DNA from 3 places in the Streptomyces sp. NPDC037273 genome. Region 2 is predicted to be linked to each of the others. Evidence: riboswitches for the same ligand, from Rfam matches in the RefSeq annotation. Region 2 holds a riboswitch; each other region holds the start of a gene.

Region 1 (7,039 bases), on a different contig from region 2:
CTTCACCGCGGCCGTCCTGCTCGCCGCCGGCACCCCGGGCAAGCGCCTGATCCTGCCGGGCGCCCGGGTCACGCTCGAACAGCCCGCCCTGGACGAGCCGCTGCGCGGACAGCCGAGCGACCTCGACCTCCAGGCGCGCGAACTGCTCCGGCTGCGGGCCCTGGTGGCCGGCATGCTCACCGAACACACCGGCCGGAGCCGGGAGCGGATCGACGCGGACATCGACCGCCTCACCGTCCTGGACGCGCCTGCGGCGGTGGCGTACGGCCTGGCCGACCACGTCGTCCTCAGCCGGCGGGAGTCCGCCGGCGGCGCGGCGCGGTGAGCCGGCCGTGGTCCCCGAGCTGCCGCCGCTGCCCGCACTGACCCGGGCCGAGGGCGAGTTCGTCGACGCGTACCTCGAAGTCGTCGACCTCCTGGGGAAGATCAACCCATCCAGGGGTTCGCATACCTATGGGGCACTGCGCGCGGCACAAGCCCTGGTCGGACGGGTGGAGGCGCTGCGGGAAGCGCTGACGCTCATGCATATGCGGGGCGAGAGCGAGGTGCACGCGGACACATTGGCGCGCGCCCTAAGGGTGTTGGACGGCGAGCGCCGGGCCGACCGGGTCACCGTCCCCCGCACTCGGGCGAGTTGACATTCCGGCGTGTCGTGTCGAGGTCCGGTCGGCCGACGCGCGCCGCAGAAACCCTCCCCCGTTCGGCGTAGTCGACGAGTCGACACAGGAAGCGAGCGAGTTGCGCAACCGGTGTACGCATTTGGCGGAATCGAACGTTCCGCCGCAGGTGCGGGGCTCGTCGGCCACACCTGTGAAGATCCCAAAGGCTGCCTGTCCACCCGAATGGATCAGTCGTGAGGAGCCTCACATATCGCCGTTTCAGCTCGGATTTCGACCATGACGTGGGTCAAGATCCCTGACGACGACAAGCCCCCGCCGCCGCGGCGGGGCGGTCCGGGCGGACGCCGAGTCCTGCCGCTGTCCCGGACGTCTGGTCGACAGGAGTGGATCGGCAGGAGTGGAGGACCCGATTTTTACGGGGCGAACGCGCTGTTCCGGCAGCGTGGCCGTCCCTTGGGGTGAAGCCGCAGCCGCGGCCGGGCATCTTCGCCAGCCCGAACCCGACAGGTCATCCTTCGCAGGCGGCTGACGAAGGGTTGCGCATGACCGCGCAGATGCACGTCCCGTCCCTGCTGTCCCGGGCCGGAGCCGTCTCGGCTCTCACCCTCGCCGCCGTCGGCGGCACGCTGCTCGCACCAGGAGCGGCGCCGGAGGCCCAGGCAGCGACCACACACGCGAACAAGGCACTGAGCGTCGCCGCGTCCAAGAAGGGATCGCCTTACCGGTACGGAGCCACCGGACCCACCAGGTTCGACTGCTCCGGTCTGACGCTCTACGCGTACAAGAAGGCGGGCAAGTGGCTGCCCCGCACAGCGCAGCAGCAGTACAACAAGACCCGGCACATCTCCGCGTCCAGCAGACAACAGGGGGACCTGGTCTTCTTCCACTCGGGTGGAAGGGTCTACCACGTCGGCATCTACGCCGGCGGCGGCAAGATCTGGCACTCGCCCAAGACGGGATCCTGGGTGAAGCTCGACAAGATCTGGTCCTCGAAGGTCTACTACGGCCGCGTCCGATGATCACTGCCGGACACTGACCCGGCACAAGGGGGTGCGGTGGCGCCGCCGCACCCCTCCCGCCGGAACGAAAAGCCCGGCGAACCGTCCGAGCGGCTCCCTAGGATGCCGCGATGAGACTCGATCAAGCACTCGTCGACGCCGCCGTCGCCCAGCTGGAGAAACGCTGGACGCCGGACGAGCCCGGCGGCGCCGCGGCCGTCTACCTCGACGACGGCCGCATCCTCACCAGCGTCGCCCTCGACAACATCAACGTCGGCGTGACCCTCTGCCAGGAGACGGGCGCCTTCTGCCAGGCGTACACCCTGGACCGGCGGATCACCGCCTCCGTCTGCGTCTTCCGCGACCCGGAGGACGGCCGCTTCGTCGTGCTGCCGCCCTGTGGCATCTGCCAGGAGCGGCTCGCCCTGTGGGGGCCCGACGTCGAGGTCGGCGTGCCCGACCCCGAGGACCCGACCCGCTGGCAGGCCCGCACGCTGGCCGAGGTCAACCCCTACTACTGGGCCCGCCACTTCGCCGAAGGCTCGTGGCCCTCGCAGCGGGAGCACACCGGGTAGCCGGCCGGGTCAGAGGCTGGGGACCCGGGCCGCTGTCCAGGGCAGCGTGATCCAGACCGTCTTGCCGCCCTCCTCGGTGGGGGTGACGGAGAGACGGCCGCCGGCTTCGGCCGCGAGGGAGCGGATGATGACGAGGCCGCGGCCGTTGTCCTGCTGGACGGCGGCGGGGAGACGCCGGGGCCGGCGGGGATGGCTGTCGGTCACGCCGACGTGCAGGAGTTCCCCGCGGACCAGCCGGACGTCGACGGTGAACGTCGGCGACTGGCCGAAGGTGTGCAGGACGGCGTTGGTGGCGAGTTCCGAGACGATCAGGCGGATCGAGTCGGCGGTGTCGCCGTCGTCGTCGAGACCCCAGCCGGTGAGGACCTCCGCGACGTACCGCCGGGCGGTGGGGACCGAGGCGGGTTCGCTCGGCAGCGTGACGGATGCTTCCTGATGATCTGCCATGGCGACGCTGTCCCTTTCCCGCCGGGATCAGTGCCCCGGATTGCGCTTCGCGTCAGAGTGCCACCGATCGTGCCGCCCCGGGCGGGGTTCCACCAAGATATGTCCCCATCTGTCGCCCGAAGCGGTGAACTCTGCGGCCTGGAAACGCGCTTGGGACCGCGCCGGGCCCCGCGCTCAGAAAGCCGGCGCCGTCCGCAGGATCGTCTCCACCGCCCGCTCGATCTGCGCGTCGGAGAGGTCAGCGCGCGCCGTGAGCCGCAGCCGCGAGATGCCGTCCGGCACCGACGGCGGGCGGAAGCAGCCGACCAGCAGGCCCTGTTCGCGGCAGTCCGCCGCCCAGCCGAGCGCCGCCTCCGGCGAGGGGGCCCGGACCGAGACGACGGCCGCGTCGGGCCGTGCCGAGGTGAGGCCGGCGTCGGTCAGCAGCCGGTGCAGGGTGGTCGCGACGGTACGGGCCCGCTCGGCGAGGCCCGGTTCCCCGGCGATCAGCCGCAGGCTCGCGAGCGCGCCGCCGGCGGCGGCCGGGGCGAGACCGGTGTCGAAGATGAAGGTGCGGGCCGCGTTCACCAGGTGCTCGATCACCCGGGCGGGGCCGAGGACGGCGCCGCCCTGGCTGCCCAGGGACTTGGAGAGGGTGAGGGTGGCGACCGCGTCCTCGTCGCCCGCGAGCCCCGCCTCGTACAGGGCTCCCCTGCCACCGGCGCCGAGGACGCCGAAGCCGTGGGCGTCGTCCACCACGAGCCCGGCGCCGTGCGCGCGGCAGGCCTCGGCGAGCTCGGCCAGGGGGGCCTTGTCGCCGTCGACGGAGAAGACCGAGTCGCTGACGACCAGGGCCCGTCGCCCGGGGTGCGCGTCCAGGGTCTTGCGTACGGCCTCGGGGTCGGTGTGCGGGACGACGGCGGTCTCGGCGCGGGCCAGGCGGCAGCCGTCCACGATCGAGGCGTGGTTGGCGGCGTCGGAGACGATCAGGGAGTCCCGGCCGCCGAGCGCGGTGAGCGCCGCCAGGTTGGCGGTGTAGCCGGAGGAGAAGACCAGGGCCGCCTCGAAGCCGCAGAAGTCGGCGAGTTCGCGCTCCAGCCGGGTGTGCAGCCGGGTGGTGCCGGTGACGAGCCGCGAGCCGGTGGAGCCGGCGCCCCAGCGCCGCGCCGCCTCGGCCGCCGCCTCGGTGACCTCCGGGCGTCGGGTGAGCCCGAGGTAGTCGTTGCTCGCCAGGTCGAGGAGGTCCGACTCGGCCGCCCGGGGCCGCAGCGTACGCACGAGACCGGCCTCCGCACGGCGGCGCGCCTCGGCGTCGGTCCAGTCGAACGCGGTACGGCGCGGGGCCTCGGCCCGCCCGTCGTCGGCCTGTGGCATGCGGCGATCCTTTTGTAGGCAGCGCACAGACCCTAGCGGGAGGAAGCCGAGGTCGGGATGTGGTCATCCACACACCCCGATCGGAGTCGTTTGTTCGGATCCTCCTTGGCCCGGGGCCGGACGGTAGGCAAGGATCTCAGGTTATGGACCTGCTGAACACGCTGGTGGAGAAGGGGCTGCGGCGCGAGCTGCCGACCCGTGAAGAAGCGCTCGCCGTGCTGGCGACCTCCGACGACGAACTGCTCGATGTGGTGGCGGCCGCCGGCAAGGTGCGCCGTCAGTGGTTCGGACGGCGGGTGAAGCTGAACTATCTGGTCAACCTGAAGTCCGGGCTCTGCCCCGAGGACTGTTCCTACTGCTCGCAGCGGCTCGGCTCCAAGGCCGAGATCCTCAAGTACACCTGGCTCAAGCCGGACGAGGCGTCCCAGGCGGCCGCCGCCGGTGTCGCCGGCGGCGCCAAGCGGGTCTGCCTGGTGGCGAGCGGGCGCGGTCCGACGGACCGTGACGTCGAGCGGGTCGGCAAGACCATCGAGGCGATCAAGGAGCAGAACGAGGGCGTCGAGGTGTGCGCCTGCCTCGGTCTGCTCTCGGACGGCCAGGCGGAGCGGCTGCGGGAGGCCGGCGCCGACGCGTACAACCACAACCTGAACACGTCCGAGGCGACGTACGGGGACATCACCAAGACCCACACCTACGCCGACCGCGTGGACACCGTGCAGAAGGCGCACGCCGCCGGTCTGTCCGCGTGCTCGGGCCTGATCGCGGGCATGGGCGAGAGCGACGAGGACCTGGTCGACGTCGTCTACGCGCTGCGCGAGCTGGACTCGGACTCGGTGCCGGTCAACTTCCTCATCCCCTTCGAGGGGACCCCGCTCGCCAAGGAGTGGAACCTCACCCCGCAGCGCTGCCTGCGGATCCTGGCGATGGTCCGGTTCGTCTGCCCCGACGTCGAGGTGCGGATCGCGGGCGGCCGTGAGGTGCACCTGCGCTCGATGCAGCCGCTGGCGCTGAACATCGCCAACTCGATCTTCCTCGGCGACTACCTGACCAGCGAGGGCCAGGCCGGCCAGGCCGACCTGGACATGATCGCGGACGCCGGTTTCGAGGTGGAGGGCGCGGGCACCACCACGCTCCCGAAGCACCGCGCGGACGCGCTCGCGGCGGCGGCCGGCGGCTGCGGCTCGCACGGTTCCGCCGAAGGCGCGGGCTGTGGCTCGCAGGCGTCCGCCGAGGGCGCGGGCTGCGGCTCGCACGCCGGTGGCGGCTGCGGTCCGTGCGGCGGCCACGCCGAGACGCCGGCCGAGGCGCCCGCCGCCGAGGCCGCGGCGAACACCGCCCGGACCGACCTGGTGGCCGTGCGCCGCCGGGGCGCCGGCACGGACCTGGCGCCGAATGCGTAACGACGAACTGCTCGCCCTGGACCGGGCGCACGTCTGGCACCCGTACGGCCCCATGCCGGGCCGGGCGGAACCGCTGGTCGTCGCGTCCGCGTCCGGGGTGCGCCTCCGGCTCGCCGAACCGGCCGAGGGGCAGGACGAGCTGGTCGACGGCATGTCCTCCTGGTGGTCGGCGATCCACGGCTACAACCACCCCGTGCTCAACGAGGCGGTGCGCGGCCAGCTGGACAAGATGAGCCACGTGATGTTCGGCGGGCTCACCCACGAGCCCGCCGTCCGGCTCGCCGCCCGGCTCGTCGAGATCACCCCCGAGCCGCTGCGGCACGTCTTCCTCAGCGACTCGGGCTCCGTCTCCGTCGAGGTCGCGGCCAAGATGTGCCTGCAGTACTGGCGCTCCCTCGGCCGCCCCGAGAAGCAGCGGCTCTTCACCTGGCGCGGCGGCTACCACGGCGACACCTGGCAGCCCATGTCGGTCTGCGACCCGCAGGGCGGGATGCACGAGCTGTGGTCGGGCGTGCTCCAGCGACAGGTCTTCGTCGACGCCCCGCCGGTCGCCTACGAGGAGTCGTACGCCGAACTCCTCCGCACCGAGATCGGGCGCCACGCCCACGAACTGGCCGCCGTGGTCGTGGAACCCATCGTCCAGGGCGCCGGTGGCATGCGCTTCCACGACCCCGCCTATCTGCGGGTGCTCCGCGAGGCCTGCGACGCGCACGACGTGCTGCTCGTCTTCGACGAGATCGCCACCGGATTCGGGCGTACGGGCACGCTGTTCGCCGCCGACCAGGCCGGGGTCTCCCCCGACGTCATGTGCGTCGGCAAGGCCCTCACCGGCGGCTACCTCTCGATGGCCGCGACGCTCTGCACGAGCCGGATCGCCGACGGGATCTCCCAGGGCGAGGTGCCGGTGCTCGCGCACGGGCCGACGTTCATGGGCAACCCGCTGGCCTCCGCGGTGGCCTGTGCCTCGCTCGACCTGCTGCTCTCCCAGGACTGGGAGGTCGAGGTCAAGCGGATCGAGAAGGGCCTGCGCGAGGGCCTCGCCGGGGTGGCCGACCTCCCCGGCGTGCGCGAGGTGCGCGTTCTCGGCGCGATCGGCGTCGTCCAGCTCGACCACGACGTCGACATGGCGGCCGCGACCCGCGCGGCGGTCCGGGAGGGCGTGTGGCTGCGCCCGTTCCGCGATCTGATCTACACGATGCCGCCGTACGTGACCGGCGACGAGGACCTGGCACGCATCTGCGCGGCGGTCCGCGCCGCCGCGATCGAAGGCTGAGCGAGGAAGGGACTGGGACAGCAGTGGGAATCATCGTCGTCAGCGGTACGGGGACGGAGATCGGCAAGACGGTCGTGACGGCCGCGGTGGCCGCCGCCGCCACCGCCGCCGGCCGGTCGGTCGCCATGCTCAAGCCCGCGCAGACGGGAGTCGGTCCGGACGAGCCCGGCGACGCCGACGAGGTCGTCCGGCTGTCCGGCGCGGTGACCTCCGCCGAACTGGGCCGCTTCCCCGAGCCGCTGGCCCCCGATACGGCCGCCCGGCGGGCCGGCCTCGCCCCGGTCGGGCCCGCCCAGGTCGCCGAGGCGGCCCGGAAGCTCGCCGCCTCCCACGACCTCGTGCTCGTGGAAGGCGCCGGCGGCCTCCTCGTCCG
Region 2 (7,039 bases):
CCCGCCGGGCGGCCCTGGGGCCTTACCTGCGAGGCCTGGTAGCGGAGCAGCTGGGCGTCGGAGGTGATGAAGACCAGGTCCTCCTCGCCGGTGCGCAGTTCGGTCGCGCCGACGATCCGGTCACCGTCCTTGAGGGTGATGACCTCCAGCTCGTCCTTGTTCGCCGGGTAGTCCGGGACCACGCGCTTCACCACGCCCTGGACCGTGCCGAGGGCGAGGCCCGGCGAGGACTCGTCGAGGGTGGTCAGGCAGACCACCGTCTCGTCGGCCTCCAGGGTGAGGAACTCGGAGAGCGGCGCGCCGCCCGCCAGGTTCGGGGCGCTCGCCGTGTCGGGGAGCTGCGGCAGGTCGATCACCGCGACGCGGAGCAGCCGGCCGGCCGAGGTCACCGCTCCGACGTCACCGCGCTGGGTGGCGGCCACTGCGGAGACGACGACGTCGTGCTTGACGCGCGCGGCCTCCGGGTCGACCGGGGGCAGCTCGGCCGTCGCCGTACGGGCGAGGAGGCCGGTGGATGAGAGCAGGACCCGGCAGGGGTCGTCGGCGACCTCGAGGGAGACGGCGGCGACGGGCGCGCCGGCGGATTCGAGCAGGACGGTCCGCCGGTCGGTGGCGAACTTCTTGGCGACGGCGGCCAGCTCCGCGGAGACGAGCTTGCGCAGCTCCGCGTCCGATTCGAGGATGCCGGTCAGTTCGTCGATCTCGCCGTTGAGCCGGTCGCGCTCGGTCTCCAGCTCCAGGCGGTCGAACTTGGTGAGGCGGCGCAGCGGGGTGTCCAGGATGTACTGCGTCTGGACCTCGCTCAGCGAGAAGCGCTCCATCAGGCGCTCCTTGGCCTGTGCGGAGTTCTCGCTCTCGCGGATGAGGCGGATGACCTCGTCGATGTCGAGCAGGGCGATGAGCAGGCCGAGGACGAGGTGGAGCCGGTCGCGCTTCTTGGTGCGGCGGAACTCGGAGCGGCGGCGGACGACCTCGAAGCGGTGGTCGAGGTAGACCTCGAGGAGCTCCTTGAGGCCGAGGGTGAGGGGCTGTCCGTCGACCAGCGCCACGTTGTTGATGCCGAAGGACTCCTCCATCGGCGTCAGCTTGTAGAGCTGTTCGAGGACCGCCTCGGGCACGAAGCCGTTCTTGATCTCGATGACGAGCCGCAGGCCGTGGCTGCGGTCGGTGAGGTCCTTGACGTCGGCGATGCCCTGGAGCTTCTTGGAGCCGACCAGGTCCTTGATCTTGGAGATGACCTTCTCGGGGCCGACCGTGAACGGCAGCTCGGTGACGATGATGCCCTTGCGGCGGGCGGTCACCGTCTCCACGGTGGCGGTGGCGCGGATCTTGAAGGAGCCGCGGCCCGACTCGTAGGCGTCCTTGATGCCGGAGAGGCCGACGATCCGGCCGCCGGTGGGCAGGTCGGGGCCGGGGACGAACCGCATGAGCGTCTCGAGGTCGGCGCTCGGGTGCCGGATCAGGTGCCGGGCGGCCGCGATCACCTCGCCGAGGTTGTGCGGCGGCATGTTGGTCGCCATGCCGACCGCGATGCCCGAGGCGCCGTTCACCAGCAGGTTCGGGTACGCGGCGGGGAGCGCGACCGGCTCCTGCTCCTGGCCGTCGTAGTTGGGCGAGAAGTCGACCGTGTCCTCGTCGATGGACTCGGTCATGAGCAGGGCGGCCGGGGCCATCCGCGACTCGGTGTACCGCATGGCGGCCGGCGGGTCGTCGTTGCCCAGGGAGCCGAAGTTGCCGTGGCCGTCGACGAGGGGCAGCCGCATGGAGAAGGGCTGTGCCATGCGGACCATGGCGTCGTAGATCGACGCGTCGCCGTGCGGGTGCAGCTTGCCCATCACCTCGCCGACGACGCGGGCGCACTTGACGAACCCCCGGTCGGGGCGGAGGCCCATCTCGCCCATCTGGTAGACGATGCGGCGCTGGACGGGCTTCATGCCGTCGCGGGCGTCGGGGAGCGCGCGCGAGTAGATCACCGAGTACGCGTACTCGAGGAAGGAGCCCTGCATCTCGTCGACGACGTCGATGTCGAGGATTCGCTCCTCGAACGCGTCGTCCGGCGGCGGTGTCTTCGTGCTGCGGCGGGCCATCGCGGCTGCGGCTCCTTCACCAACAAGGTTGATCTGACGCGGACCATTGTGGACCGTGCCACCGACAACGCCGACCTCGACCCGGAAGAGGGACATCGGGACCCGGCGGGAACTTCGCGAGGTGTCGGCGCGCTTGCATACAGTGGCAGGACTTTTTCACATCGCGATCGAAGGGACGTACATGCCCATGGGTCACACGGCCACGGCCGAGGCCGGCTCCGGCGGCCTGACAGCGACCGAGCACCGGTTGGCGAACGGCCTGCGCGTGGTGCTCTCGGAGGACCACCTGACCCCGGTCGCCGCGGTCTGCCTCTGGTACGACGTCGGTTCGCGCCACGAGGTCGAGGGGCGCACGGGCCTCGCCCACCTCTTCGAGCACCTGATGTTCCAGGGCTCGAAGCAGGTCCACGGGAACGGCCACTTCGAGCTGGTGCAGGGCGCCGGCGGCTCGCTCAACGGCACGACGAGCTTCGAGCGCACCAACTACTTCGAGACCATGCCCACGCACCAGCTGGAGCTCGCGCTCTGGCTGGAGGCCGACCGCATGGGCTCGCTGCTCGCGGCCCTGGACGACGAGTCCATGGAGAACCAGCGGGACGTCGTCAAGAACGAGCGCCGCCAGCGCTACGACAACGTGCCGTACGGCACCGCCTTCGAGAAGCTCACCGCCCTCGCGTACCCGGAGGGCCACCCCTACCACCACACGCCGATCGGTTCGATGGCCGACCTGGACGCGGCGACGCTGGAGGACGCGCGGAACTTCTTCCGCACGTACTACGCGCCGAACAACGCGGTGCTGTCGGTCGTCGGCGACATCGACCCGGCGCAGACCCTGGCGTGGATCGAGAAGTACTTCGGTTCCATCCCGCAGCACGACGGCAAGCGGCCGCCGCGTGACGGCTCGCTGCCCGAGGTCATCGGGGAGCAGCTGCGCGAGGTCGTCGAGGAGGAGGTCCCGGCCCGCGCGCTGATGGCCGCCTACCGGCTGCCGCACGACGGCACGCGCGAGTGCGACGCCGCCGACCTGGCCCTGACGGTGCTCGGTGGCGGCGAGTCCTCCCGGCTGCACAACCGGCTGGTCCGCCGCGACCGCACGGCCGTCGCCGCCGGCTTCGGCCTGCTGCGGCTCGCCGGCGCGCCCTCGCTGGGCTGGCTGGACGTGAAGACCTCCGGTGGCGTCGAGGTCCCCGAGATCGAGGCCGCCGTCGACGAGGAGCTCGCCCGCTTCGCCGCCGAGGGCCCCACGCCCGAGGAGATGGAGCGCGCGCAGGCCCAGTTGGAGCGCGAGTGGCTCGACCGGCTCGGCACCGTCGCGGGCCGCGCCGACGAACTGTGCCGGTTCGCCGTGCTGTTCGGCGACCCGCAGCTCGCCCTCACCGCCGTCGACCGGGTCCTGGACGTCACCGCCGAGGAGGTGCAGGCGGTCGCGAAGGCCAAGCTGCGCCCCGACAACCGCGCGGTGCTGGTCTACGAGCCGCTGGCGGCCGAGCAGGGCGAAGACGACGGCGATGACGAGGAAGAGGGAGCGGACCAGTGACCGACGCTGCCGTGTCTTTGACGAGCATGGACTTCCACCCGCAGCCGGCGCCGGGCGTCGCCAGGCCCTGGGCCTTCCCGGCCCCGGACCGCGGGAAGCTGGACAACGGCCTGACGCTGCTGACCAGTCACCGCCCCGGTCAGCAGGTGGTGGCCGTGGAGATCTTCCTGCCCGCCCCGCTGGACGCGGAGCCCGCCGGTCTCGACGGCGTCGCCACCATCATGGCCCGCGCGCTCTCGGAGGGTACGGACCGGCGCAGCGCCGAGGAGTTCGCGGCCGAGCTCGAGCGCTGCGGTGCCACGCTCGACGCGCACGCCGACCACCCGGGCGTGCGGGTCTCCCTCGAGGTCCCCGTCTCCCGGCTGCCGAAGGCGCTCGGGCTGCTCTCCGAGGCCCTGATCGCTCCGGCGTTCCTGGAGACCGAGGTCGAGCGCCTGGTGCGCAACCGGCTCGACGAGATCCCGCACGAGACGGCCAACCCGGGCCGCCGCGCCGCGAAGCAGCTCTCCAAGGAGCTGTTCCCCGCCGAGTCCCGGATGTCCCGGCCGCGCCAGGGCACCGAGGAGACCGTCGCGGCGATCGACGCCGCGGCCGTCCGCGCCTTCTACGAGGCGCACGTCCGGCCGGCCACGGCCACGGCCGTGGTGGTCGGCGACCTGACCGGCGTGGACCTCGACAAGGTCCTGGCGGAGACGCTGGGCGCCTGGACGGGCGAGCCGGCCGAGCCGCTCCCGATGCCGCCGATCACCGCCGACGACACCGGACGGGTCGTCATCGTGGACCGCCCGGGCGCCGTCCAGACCCAGCTGCTCATCGGCCGGGTCGGCCCGGACCGGCACGACCGCGTCTGGCCGGCCCAGGTCCTCGGCACGTACTGCCTGGGCGGCACCCTGACCTCGCGTCTGGACCGGGTCCTGCGCGAGGAGAAGGGCTACACGTACGGCGTGCGGGCCTTCGGTCAGGTGCTCCGCTCGGACGCCGAGGGGAACGGCGCCTCGATGCTGGCCATCAGCGGCTCCATCGACACACCCAACACCGGTCCGGCACTCGACGACCTGTGGAAGGTGCTGCGCACCCTCGCCGCCGAAGGCCTCACGGACGCGGAGCGCGAGACGGCCGTGCAGAACCTGGTGGGGGTGGCACCGCTCAAGTACGAGACGGCGGCCTCCGTCGCCGGGACGCTCGCCGACCAGGTCGAGCAGCACCTCCCGGACGATTTCCAGGCCCAGTTGTACGCGCGCCTGGCCGAGACCGGCACCGTCGAGGCGACCGCCGCCGTGGTCAGCGCCTTCCCGGTGGACCGGCTGGTGACCGTGCTCGTCGGCGACGCGGCGCAGATCGCGGAGCCGGTGCGGGCGCTCGGCATCGGTGAAGTGACCGTCGTGACGGGCTGATTCCGGCTCCGGCGTGACAACGGGAGGGCCCCGGCAGCAGATTCGCCGGGGTCCTCCCGTATGTCCGTATTGATGAGAAGAATGATCATTTGCCCTGTGGCATGTCTTACAAAAAGCGTGTCTGGTTGGTGATTGAAAGACGATCCGCATAGCGTCGGTGCGGCTGTTCGCCAGTTGCACCCGCCGCATCCGCGGCATCGGACAGTCATCGCCGAGTCCCCGTCAGGCGCGAGCCTGGGGAGCCGGGGACCCACATCAGTCCCTGGGGTGAATCGGACGCCTTCGTGCCGCACGGAGGGGTCCGTAGGAGACCTTCCTGCTCCGAACCCGTCAGCTAACCCGGTAGGCGAGAAGGAAGGAAAGGATCAGCCACTACATGGCGTTCACCCGTGCCACCGGGAAGCATCGTGGTCCGAGCCGGATGGCGCGCCGCAGCGTGGGCATCGCCGGCGTCGCGACCCTCGCCACCACCGGGGTCATCGGAACCCTCGCCTCCCCGGCGCTCGCCGCCGACACGGACAACCGCTCCGCCGAGGACACCGGCCTCACCCAGGTGATCACCGAGACCTCCCTCGTGGACCGGATCAACGCCCAGGCCGCCGCCCAGGAGCAGGAGGCCGTCGAGGCCGTCGCCCTCGCGAAGGCCAAGGCCGAGGCGAAGCGCAAGGCCGAGGCCCGCGCCAAGGAGATCCGCCAGGAGCGCGAGCGCGCCGCCCGCGAGGCCGAGCGTCGCCGTCTGGCTTCCTTCCAGCTCCCCGTCGCCGGCTCGTACGTCTCCACCGGCTACAAGACCGGCGGCTCGCTCTGGTCCTCCGGCAGCCACTCCGGCGTCGACTTCCACGCCGCCTACGGCAGCCGGGTCGTCTCCGTCGGCTCCGGCACCGTCGTCGAGGCCGGCTGGGGCGGCGCGTACGGCAACAACATCGTGATCCGGATGAACGACGGCACGTACACCCAGTACGGGCACCTCTCCTCCATCGGCGTCCACGTCGGCCAGACCGTCGAGCCCGGCCAGCAGATCGGCATCTCCGGCTCGACCGGCAACTCCACCGGTCCGCACCTCCACTTCGAGGCGCGCACGACCGCCGAGTACGGCTCCGACATCAACCCGATCGCCTACCTCCGCGCCCGCGGCGTCAACCTCTGACCCCGTCCGGCCCGGTTCCGCACCGCGTCGCAAAAGCCCCGGCTCGTACTGAGCCGGGGCTTTTCGTCGGCCGTCACACGGTCGAATACCGCCATGGATTCCCCCGGGGCATCGGAAATCCCGGCGTGCTGCAATAGAGTCGATGATCAGGCGCAGAACAGGCGCCGCTCGAATTGTCTCGCGCGGACCAAGGCGGAGGTCGGACATGCGCATTCCCGCGCATTCGGTATGCACGGCGATCCGGGACGACATCGTCAACGGCGTCTACGAGCGGGGCGGCCGGCTGACCGAGGAACAGCTCGCACGCCGGTACGGGGTCTCCCGCGTCCCGGTCCGCGAAGCCCTGCGCACCCTGGAGTCCGAGGGCTTCGTCGTCACCCGCCGGCACGCGGGCGCGCACGTCGCCGAGCCCACCGAGCAGGAGGCCGCCGACCTCCTCGACATGCGGTCGCTGCTGGAACCCCTGGGCGCCGCGCGGGCCGCGCAGCGGCGCACCGACGCCCACCTCAAGGTGCTGCGCGGCCTGGTCAGGCTGGGGCAGGAGCGGGCCAGGCGCGGCCAGGGCGAGGATCTGCGCTCGCTCGGCGGCTGGTTCCACGAGACGCTCGCGCAGGCCTCGGGCAGCCCGCCGCTGACGGCGCTGCTCACCCAGCTGCGGCACAAGATCGCCTGGATGTACGCCGTGGACCAGCCCGCCCAGCCGGTGGAGGCCTGGGCCGAGCACGGCGCCATCGTGGACGCGGTGGCGCGCGGCGACGCCGAACGGGCCAGGGCGCTGACGGTCCTGCACGCGGAACGCTCATTGTCGCTGCACCGGCTCAAAAAGCCGGAGCGGGGCCGTGTGAGGGTTTCGCAACATGCAGTCAACACGGCG
Region 3 (7,039 bases), on a different contig from region 2:
CGTGGTGACCGAGCCGAGCCCGCGGGGCGGCTGGCAGCAGGCCCGGATGGACCGGGTCGCCGAACTGCTGCTGAGCCTCGACGGGGCCTGGTGGCCCGACCAGTACGGGAACCCCGACAACCCCGCCGCCTATGCGGGGCTCGCCGCCGAACTGTCCGCGCAGCTCGACCGGATCGACGTCCTCGTCTGCGCGGTCGGCACCGGCGGCCACTCGGCCGGCATCTCCCGGGCGCTGCGCGCGACCGGCAGCCCCGCCCTGGAACTGGTGGGCGTGGACTCGGTGAACTCCACCGTCTTCGGCCTGCCGGCCGGGGAGCGGCTGATGCGCGGCCTCGGCTCCTCCATCCATCCGGGGAACGTCGACCACGGGGCCTTCGACGAGGTGCACTGGGTGGGCCCGGCGGAGGCGGTCCGGACGGCCCGGCGGCTGGCCTCGCGCCACTTCGCGACCGGCGGCTGGAGCGTGGGCGCGGTCGCCCTGGTCGCCGGCTGGCTGGCCCGCACGCGGCCGCGCGGCACCCGGATCGCGGCCGTCTTCCCTGACGGGCCGCAGCGGTACTTCGACACCGTCTTCAACGACGAGTTCTGCGCGGCGCACGGGCTGCTCGACGGTCCCGTACGGGAGGACCCCGCCGCGTACGTCTCCGCCGACACGGTCAGCGGCTGGACCCGCCGGGTCCTGGAGCGTGCCCGGTGACGACGGCGACCGCGCCCGCCAAGGGCGGCGTCTGGCGGCAGAGCCGTACCTTCGAGCCCGCCGTACGGCTCCTCTTCCTCAACCAGCTCACCATCAACCTCGGCTTCTACATGCTGATGCCGTACCTGGCCGCGCACCTCGCGGACGGGCTCGGCATGGCGGCCTGGGCGGTCGGGCTCGTCCTCGGCGCCAGGAACCTGTCCCAGCAGGGCATGTTCCTCGTCGGCGGGGCGCTCGCCGACCGGCTCGGCTTCAAGCCGCTCATCGTGGCCGGCTGCGCGCTGCGGACGGTGGGCTTCGGGGCGCTCGCCTTCGCCCAGTCGCTGCCGATGCTGATCGCCGCCTCGCTGGCGACCGGGCTCGCGGGGGCGCTGTTCAACCCCGCCGTACGGGCCTGCCTCGCGGCCGAGGCGGGGGAGGAGCGGCGGGTCGAGGCCTTCGCGCTCTTCAACGTGTACTACCAGGCGGGCATCCTGCTCGGGCCGCTCGTCGGGGTGGCCCTGACCGGGGTGTCGTTCCGGCTGACGTGCCTGGTCGCGGCGGTCCTGTTCGCCGGCCTGACCCTCGTACAGCTCCGGCACCTTCCCGTACGGGCCGTGCGCGAGCCGAAGGGGGCGGGGGAGCGGGGGCAGTTCCGCACGGTGCTGTCCCACCGGACCTTCTGGTTCTTCTCGCTCGCCATGACCGGCTCGTACGTCCTGTCCTTCCAGGTCTACCTGGCGCTGCCGCTCGCGGCCGACGGCACGGCGCTCACCACGGCGCTGTTCGTCGTCTCCGCGCTCGTGGCGCTCGCCGGGCAGCTGCGGATCACGGCCTGGTGCCGGCGGCGCCTCACCCGGGAGCGCTGCCTCGTCCTCGGGCTCGCCCTCATGGGCGGCGCGTTCCTGGCACCGGCGGCGCTGGGCCGGGGCGCGGCCGGGCTGTTGCTCTGCGCGGCGGTCCTCGCCGTCGCGAACGCGGTGCTCTACCCCTACGAGATGGACACCGTCGTCGCCCTCTCCCGGGGCCGCTGGGTCGCCACCCACTACGGGCTCTACAACACCGTGTGCGGGATCGGCATCACCCTCGGGAACCTCGGGACGGGCGCGCTGCTCGACGTCACCGGCTGGTCGGCGGCACCCTGGCTCGCCCTGTGCGCCGTCGGTCTGGTCTGCGCGGCGGCGATGGCCCTGCTGTCCAGGGGCGGACGGCTGGCGGAGGAGAGCCCCCCAGGAAGCGCCTGACCTTCCGGGCTACGCCACTCGGCCCCGTGGGAGTCGCCCGCCGGTGCGGCGGCGGCCACGCTGGGAGGGCGCGGTGCGGACCGCGGCCGGTCGGACCGGGCAGGAGAGCACAGGTGGGGCACCCCCAAGGAGTGGCGGGCGGCGGGCGGCGGCGTGACGAGGGCCGTCCGGCGTACGGCGGCGCGCGGCGGTTCATCCGCGCGCTGCCCCCGCTGGTCATCGTGGGCGGGGTCTTCTTCGACGTGTCGACCCCGCCCGCGTACACGGCGGCGCCGCTCTTCTCCGCCGCCCCGCTGATCGCCGCGCCCTTCTTCTCGACGCTCACCACCCTGCTCACCGGGATCGCCGCCGTCCTCGCCTCCATCGGGCTGCACGTCTACAACGGCACCGCCGACGAGATCCCGGCGCTCACCGAGACCCTGACCGTCCTCACGGTCTCCGCGCTCGCCCTCCTCATCAACCGGGTGGTGCGCCGCAGCGGCGAACGGCTCGCCTCGGCGCGGGTCATCGCGGAGACCGCGCAGAAGGCGGTCCTCCCGATGCCCGCCGAGCGGATCGGCGGGCTCCAGTGCGCGGCGCGGTACGAGGCGGCGCAGGCGGACGCGTTCATCGGCGGCGACCTGTTCGCCGTCCAGGACACCCCGCACGGGGTGCGGCTCGTCGTCGGGGACGTACGGGGCAAGGGGATGGACGCGGTGGAGGCCGTTGCCGTCGTCATCGGGGCCTTCCGCGAGGCGGCCGAACAGGAACGGACCCTGGAGGGCGTGGCCGAGCGCCTCGAACGGGCGCTGGCCAGGGAGGGCACCCGGCGGCACGGGCTCGACGCCTTCGAGGGGTTCACCACCGCCGTCCTCGCCGAGCTTCCGCGCGCCGACGGCAGCGGCACCTTCAGCGGTTTCGTACGGGTGGTGAACCGCGGGCACCCGCCGCCGCTGCTGCTGTACGCGGACGGGCACCTGGACCTGCTGGACCCGGCCGAGCCCGCGCTGCCGCTCGGCATGGGGGATCTCGCGGCCTGGCCTGACCGGGCCGAGGCGCGGCCCTATCCGCCGGGCGCGACCCTGCTCTTCTACACCGACGGCCTCTCGGAGGCGCGGAACGCCGAAGGCGTCTTCTACGATCCGGCCGAGCGACTGGCCGGCCGGATCTTCCCGGGACCCGAGGAACTCCTCGACGCGCTCGTGGACGACGTACGGCTCCACACCGGCGGCGGGTCGACGGACGACATGGCGCTGCTCGCGGTGAGCAGGCCGGCGGCGGGGCAGCCGGAGCGGCGCAGGACGATGCCGGTGGTGCCGCCCGGCGGGTCCGGTCACCAGGTGTAGTCGAGGGGTGTCACTGCGATAACAATTGACATAACGTCAGATCGCGAGGTTTCCCTTATCCCGTTCTGAACGGGGGTCAACTCGGGCGATTACCTCCCAATTCAATGAACGATCAAGCGGAACGGCTTGGAATCGGGACCCCCTGTCTATTAACGTTCGATAACGCAGCGCGGTCGTCACACCCGTCGCAAGAGGCGGCACCGTGCGCACGCGCCGAATCCTGAAAAGGAACCGGGGAACCACCACTTGGGGTGAATCGGGCCCCTTCGCACCCGTGCGGACCACGCACCCGTGCGGTCGAGCCCGTAGGAGACCTTCCTGCTCCGAACCCGTCAGCTAACCCGGTAGGCGAGAAGGAAGGAAAGGAGCGCGCCTCCGTGGCGTCCAACACTCCCGCACCCGAAGCCCCCTTCGATGCCTTCGGTGGTGGTGCGGGTCCCGCCGCCCCGGACACCGAGTGGAATCCCACCGAGGACTCCCTCCGCGCGCAGAGCCGCTCCGGCGGCCGCCACCGGGTCGTCAAGCAGCGCTCCAACTTCGCCCGTTCCTCCACCGTCCTCGGCGTCGGCGTGATCGCCGCCGTCGGCGCGGGCGGCCTCGCCACCGCGCAGGAGAAGCCCCCGGTCGCGATATCGCTCCCCGACCTGGACCTCCCGGACCCCCACGACCTCCCCGGCGTCGGCGACCTCCTCCCCGGCGAGGACAGCGCGCCCGTCAGCGCGGCCCGCGCCAACCCCAACCCGCTCACCGCCGCCACCTACACCACCGGCGCCGACGAGCAGGCCGACAGCGCCACCAGGACCGCGTCCGGCGCCGCCGACGCGGGCGAGGCCCTGCGCGCCCGCATCCTCCAGCAGGCCGAGTCGCAGCAGGCCTCCGCCGACGCCGCCGAGAAGGCCGCCGCGGAGAAGCTCGCCGCCGAGAAGGCCGCCGCCGAGGCCAAGGCCAAGGAAGCGGCGGCGGAGAAGGCGGCCGCCGACGCCAAGGCGAAGGCCGAGGCCGAAGCGAAGGCCAAGGCGGAAGCGGAAGCCGCGGCCAAGGCGGAGGCCGAGCGCCTCGCCAAGCTCGCCGCGAGCTACTCGCTGCCCCTCTCCTCGTACAGCCTCACCGCCACCTACATGCAGTCCGGCTCGATGTGGTCCTCCGGCTACCACACCGGCCTCGACTTCGCCGCGCCCACCGGCACCCCGCTCAAGGCCGTCCACGGCGCCACCGTCAAGTCCGCGGGCTGGTCCGGCTCCTACGGCTACCGGATCGTCCTGGAGCTCGCCGACGGCACCGAGGTCTGGTACTGCCACCTCTCCTCCATGACGGTCTCCGCAGGCCAGACCGTCGGCACCGGCGAGACCATCGGCCGCGTCGGCGCCACCGGCAACGTCACCGGCGCCCACCTCCACATGGAGGTCCACACCTCCGGCGGCGACGGCATCGACCCGGCGGCCTGGCTCCGCTCCAAGGGCCTGTCGCTCTGACCCCGTCACCCGCTCCGGGCGCCCCGCCTCCCGGAGCCCGGACGGAATAGGCCCGGCGGCGCGAGCGGTTGATCCCCCCATGACCTCTCTGCGCCCGCTGGGCAGTTCCGACCTGCACGTCTTCCCGCTCGCCCTCGGCGGCAACGTCTTCGGCTGGACCGCCGACGAGGCCCAGTCCTTCGCCGTCCTCGACGCCTACGCCGCGGCGGGCGGCAACTTCGTCGACTCCGCCGACGTCTACTCCGCCTGGGCCGAGGGCAACGAGGGCGGCGAGTCCGAGACGGTCATCGGCCGCTGGCTCGCCTCCCGCGGCAACCGCGACGACATCGTCGTCGCCACCAAGGTCGGCGCCCACCCCCACTTCAAGGGGCTCTCCGCCACCACCATCAAGGCCGCCGCCGAGGAGTCGCTGCGCCGCCTCGGCACCGACCACATCGACCTGTACTACACGCACTTCGACGACGAGACCGTCCCCGTCGAGGAGATCGTCACCGCCCTCGACCAGCTGGTGAAGGACGGCAAGGTCCGCGCCGTCGCCGCCTCCAACATCTCCCCCGAGCGGCTGCGCGCCTCCCTCGACTTCGCCGAGACCGAGGGCCTCGCCCGGTACGTGGCCCTCCAGCCGCACTACAACCTGGTCTCCCGCGACACCTACGAAGGCCCGCTCCTGGAGACCGCCGAACAGGCCGGCCTCGCCGCCGTCCCCTACTACGGCCTCGCCTCCGGCTTCCTCACCGGCAAGTACCGCCCCGGCGTCACCGTCGACAGCGCCCGCGCCGCCGGCAAGCACCTCGACACCGAGCGCGGCCGGGCCGTCCTCTCCGCCCTCGACACCGTCGCCGAGGCCCACCAGGCCGAGCTCGCCAGCGTCGCCCTCGCCTGGCTCGCCTCCCGCCCCACCGTCGCCGCGCCGATCGCCTCGGCCCGCACGGTCGAGCAGGTCCCGGCCCTGATCGCGGCGGCCGACCTGACGCTCACCGCGTCGGAGCTCGACCTCCTGACGGAGGCGTCGGCCCGCTGAGGCCCTTCCTTCGGGGCGCTGGCTAGCTCCGGTACGGGTTGTAGCCGCCGTAGTCCAGGTACTGCGGCGGCGCCCACACCCGGCCCGTCGCCCGCGCCGCGTACGTCAGGGAGGGCGAGGCGACCGCGCGCCGCTGCCACAGGTGGTGCAGCAGCTCCTGCTCGCGGGCCGGGAAATCGGGCCCGGCCGTGCCGCGCCGGGCCCGGTCCCGCAGGAACGCCAGGGTCGTCGCGAACGACTCGTACTCGCCGACGGCCCGCGCGGCCTCCGGGCCGTACGTCCGGCCCGCGAAGGACCGGGCCAGCTGGCGGGCCCGCATCGAGGAGAGCGCGAGCGGCTCGGCGGGGGAGAGCCAGCCGGCCGCCGCGTACGCCGGGAGCTCGCCGGATATCGTGCGCAGCTCGCGCTGCCGGCTCCACACCGCGAGCCAGGTCAGCAGGCCGAAGGCCGGGACCATCAGCGCCCCGTACACCGCGTAGAACGCCCACGGGCCGCCGAAGGTGGCCGAGCCGTTCCAGGCGGCGTGCAGGCCCATCGCGAGCAGCAGCCCGGCGAGCGGCAGCAGCACCTTCCGCAGCCGCTTGCCGCGCGGGGCGAGCGCGGCGAAGCCGAAACCGATGCCGGTGAGCACGGTGAACAGCGGGTGCGCGAACGGCGACATCACCACCCGGACGAAGAAGGTGCCCGCGGTGACCATGCCGATGCCCGCGCGGCCGACCTCCTGGTCCTCTCCGAAGGCGTTGCCCAGGTAGAGGATGTTCTCGGTGAAGGCGAAGCCGGTCGCGGTGAAACCGGCGAAGACGACGCCGTCGACGAGCCCGCCGAAGTGCCGCCGGCGGAAGAGGAACAGCAGCAGGACCGCGGCGGCCTTCGCGCTCTCCTCCACCACCGGCGCGATGACGGTCGCCCCGAGGTTGTCGGCCGAGTCCGGGTCCGCCGTGGCCGTGGCTATCCAGCGGACCGCGAAGGAGTTCGCCAGGATCGCGACCAGCGCGGCGGCGAAGGCGCCCCAGGCGAAGGCGAACAGCAGGTTCTTCCACGGCCCCGGCTCGACCCGGTCGAGCCAGCGGAACGCCGCCATGAGCAGCGGTACGGGAAGCACGGCGAGGCCCAGGCCGACGAGGAAGCCCTGGGTGCCGGTCTGCTCGCGGACCAGCGCCAGGATGACCAGGGCGCACAGCGCGAGCAGCGTGATCACGGCGACGGCCCGGACCACCCGGCTGCGCCAGAACGCGCGGCGTGGCTTGTAGCGCCACTTCGACCGGTCGGCGGCGGCCGGGAAGGCCGGCTCGTCGCTGTCC

Evidence for each region. Region 2 has a riboswitch for cyclic di-AMP ahead of ACZ7G1_RS37190 (M23 family metallopeptidase). Riboswitches for the same ligand answer to the same signal wherever they lie in the genome.
Region 1: it holds a riboswitch for cyclic di-AMP, as region 2 does, so the genes downstream of both, ACZ7G1_RS35375 (C40 family peptidase) here and ACZ7G1_RS37190 (M23 family metallopeptidase) in region 2, are expected to answer to the same signal.
Region 3: it holds a riboswitch for cyclic di-AMP, as region 2 does, so the genes downstream of both, ACZ7G1_RS17545 (M23 family metallopeptidase) here and ACZ7G1_RS37190 (M23 family metallopeptidase) in region 2, are expected to answer to the same signal.

What each region holds. Positions count from the first base shown of each region.
Region 1 covers NZ_JBVJVO010000020.1:130,821-137,859, reverse strand. Annotated here, with positions in the region: gene ACZ7G1_RS35385 (ATP-dependent Clp protease proteolytic subunit) at 1-325, shown strand, start outside; gene ACZ7G1_RS35380 (hypothetical protein) at 333-638, shown strand; cyclic di-AMP (ydaO/yuaA leader) riboswitch at 1,029-1,159, shown strand; gene ACZ7G1_RS35375 (C40 family peptidase) at 1,163-1,639, shown strand; gene ACZ7G1_RS35370 (cytidine deaminase) at 1,750-2,193, shown strand; gene ACZ7G1_RS35365 (ATP-binding protein) at 2,203-2,640, opposite strand; gene ACZ7G1_RS35360 (8-amino-7-oxononanoate synthase) at 2,815-3,993, opposite strand; gene bioB (biotin synthase BioB) at 4,137-5,393, shown strand; gene ACZ7G1_RS35350 (adenosylmethionine--8-amino-7-oxononanoate transaminase) at 5,386-6,666, shown strand; gene bioD (dethiobiotin synthase) at 6,690-7,039, shown strand, end outside.
Region 2 covers NZ_JBVJVO010000025.1:44,637-51,675, reverse strand. Annotated here, with positions in the region: gene ACZ7G1_RS37205 (DNA gyrase/topoisomerase IV subunit A) at 1-2,087, opposite strand, end outside; gene ACZ7G1_RS37200 (M16 family metallopeptidase) at 2,275-3,624, shown strand; gene ACZ7G1_RS37195 (M16 family metallopeptidase) at 3,621-5,018, shown strand; cyclic di-AMP (ydaO/yuaA leader) riboswitch at 5,218-5,382, shown strand; gene ACZ7G1_RS37190 (M23 family metallopeptidase) at 5,395-6,165, shown strand; gene ACZ7G1_RS37185 (GntR family transcriptional regulator) at 6,371-7,039, shown strand, end outside.
Region 3 covers NZ_JBVJVO010000006.1:19,519-26,557, reverse strand. Annotated here, with positions in the region: gene ACZ7G1_RS17560 (PLP-dependent cysteine synthase family protein) at 1-697, shown strand, start outside; gene ACZ7G1_RS17555 (MFS transporter) at 694-1,920, shown strand; gene ACZ7G1_RS17550 (PP2C family protein-serine/threonine phosphatase) at 2,034-3,245, shown strand; cyclic di-AMP (ydaO/yuaA leader) riboswitch at 3,447-3,611, shown strand; gene ACZ7G1_RS17545 (M23 family metallopeptidase) at 3,623-4,717, shown strand; gene ACZ7G1_RS17540 (aldo/keto reductase) at 4,797-5,738, shown strand; gene ACZ7G1_RS17535 (PrsW family intramembrane metalloprotease) at 5,761-7,039, opposite strand, start outside.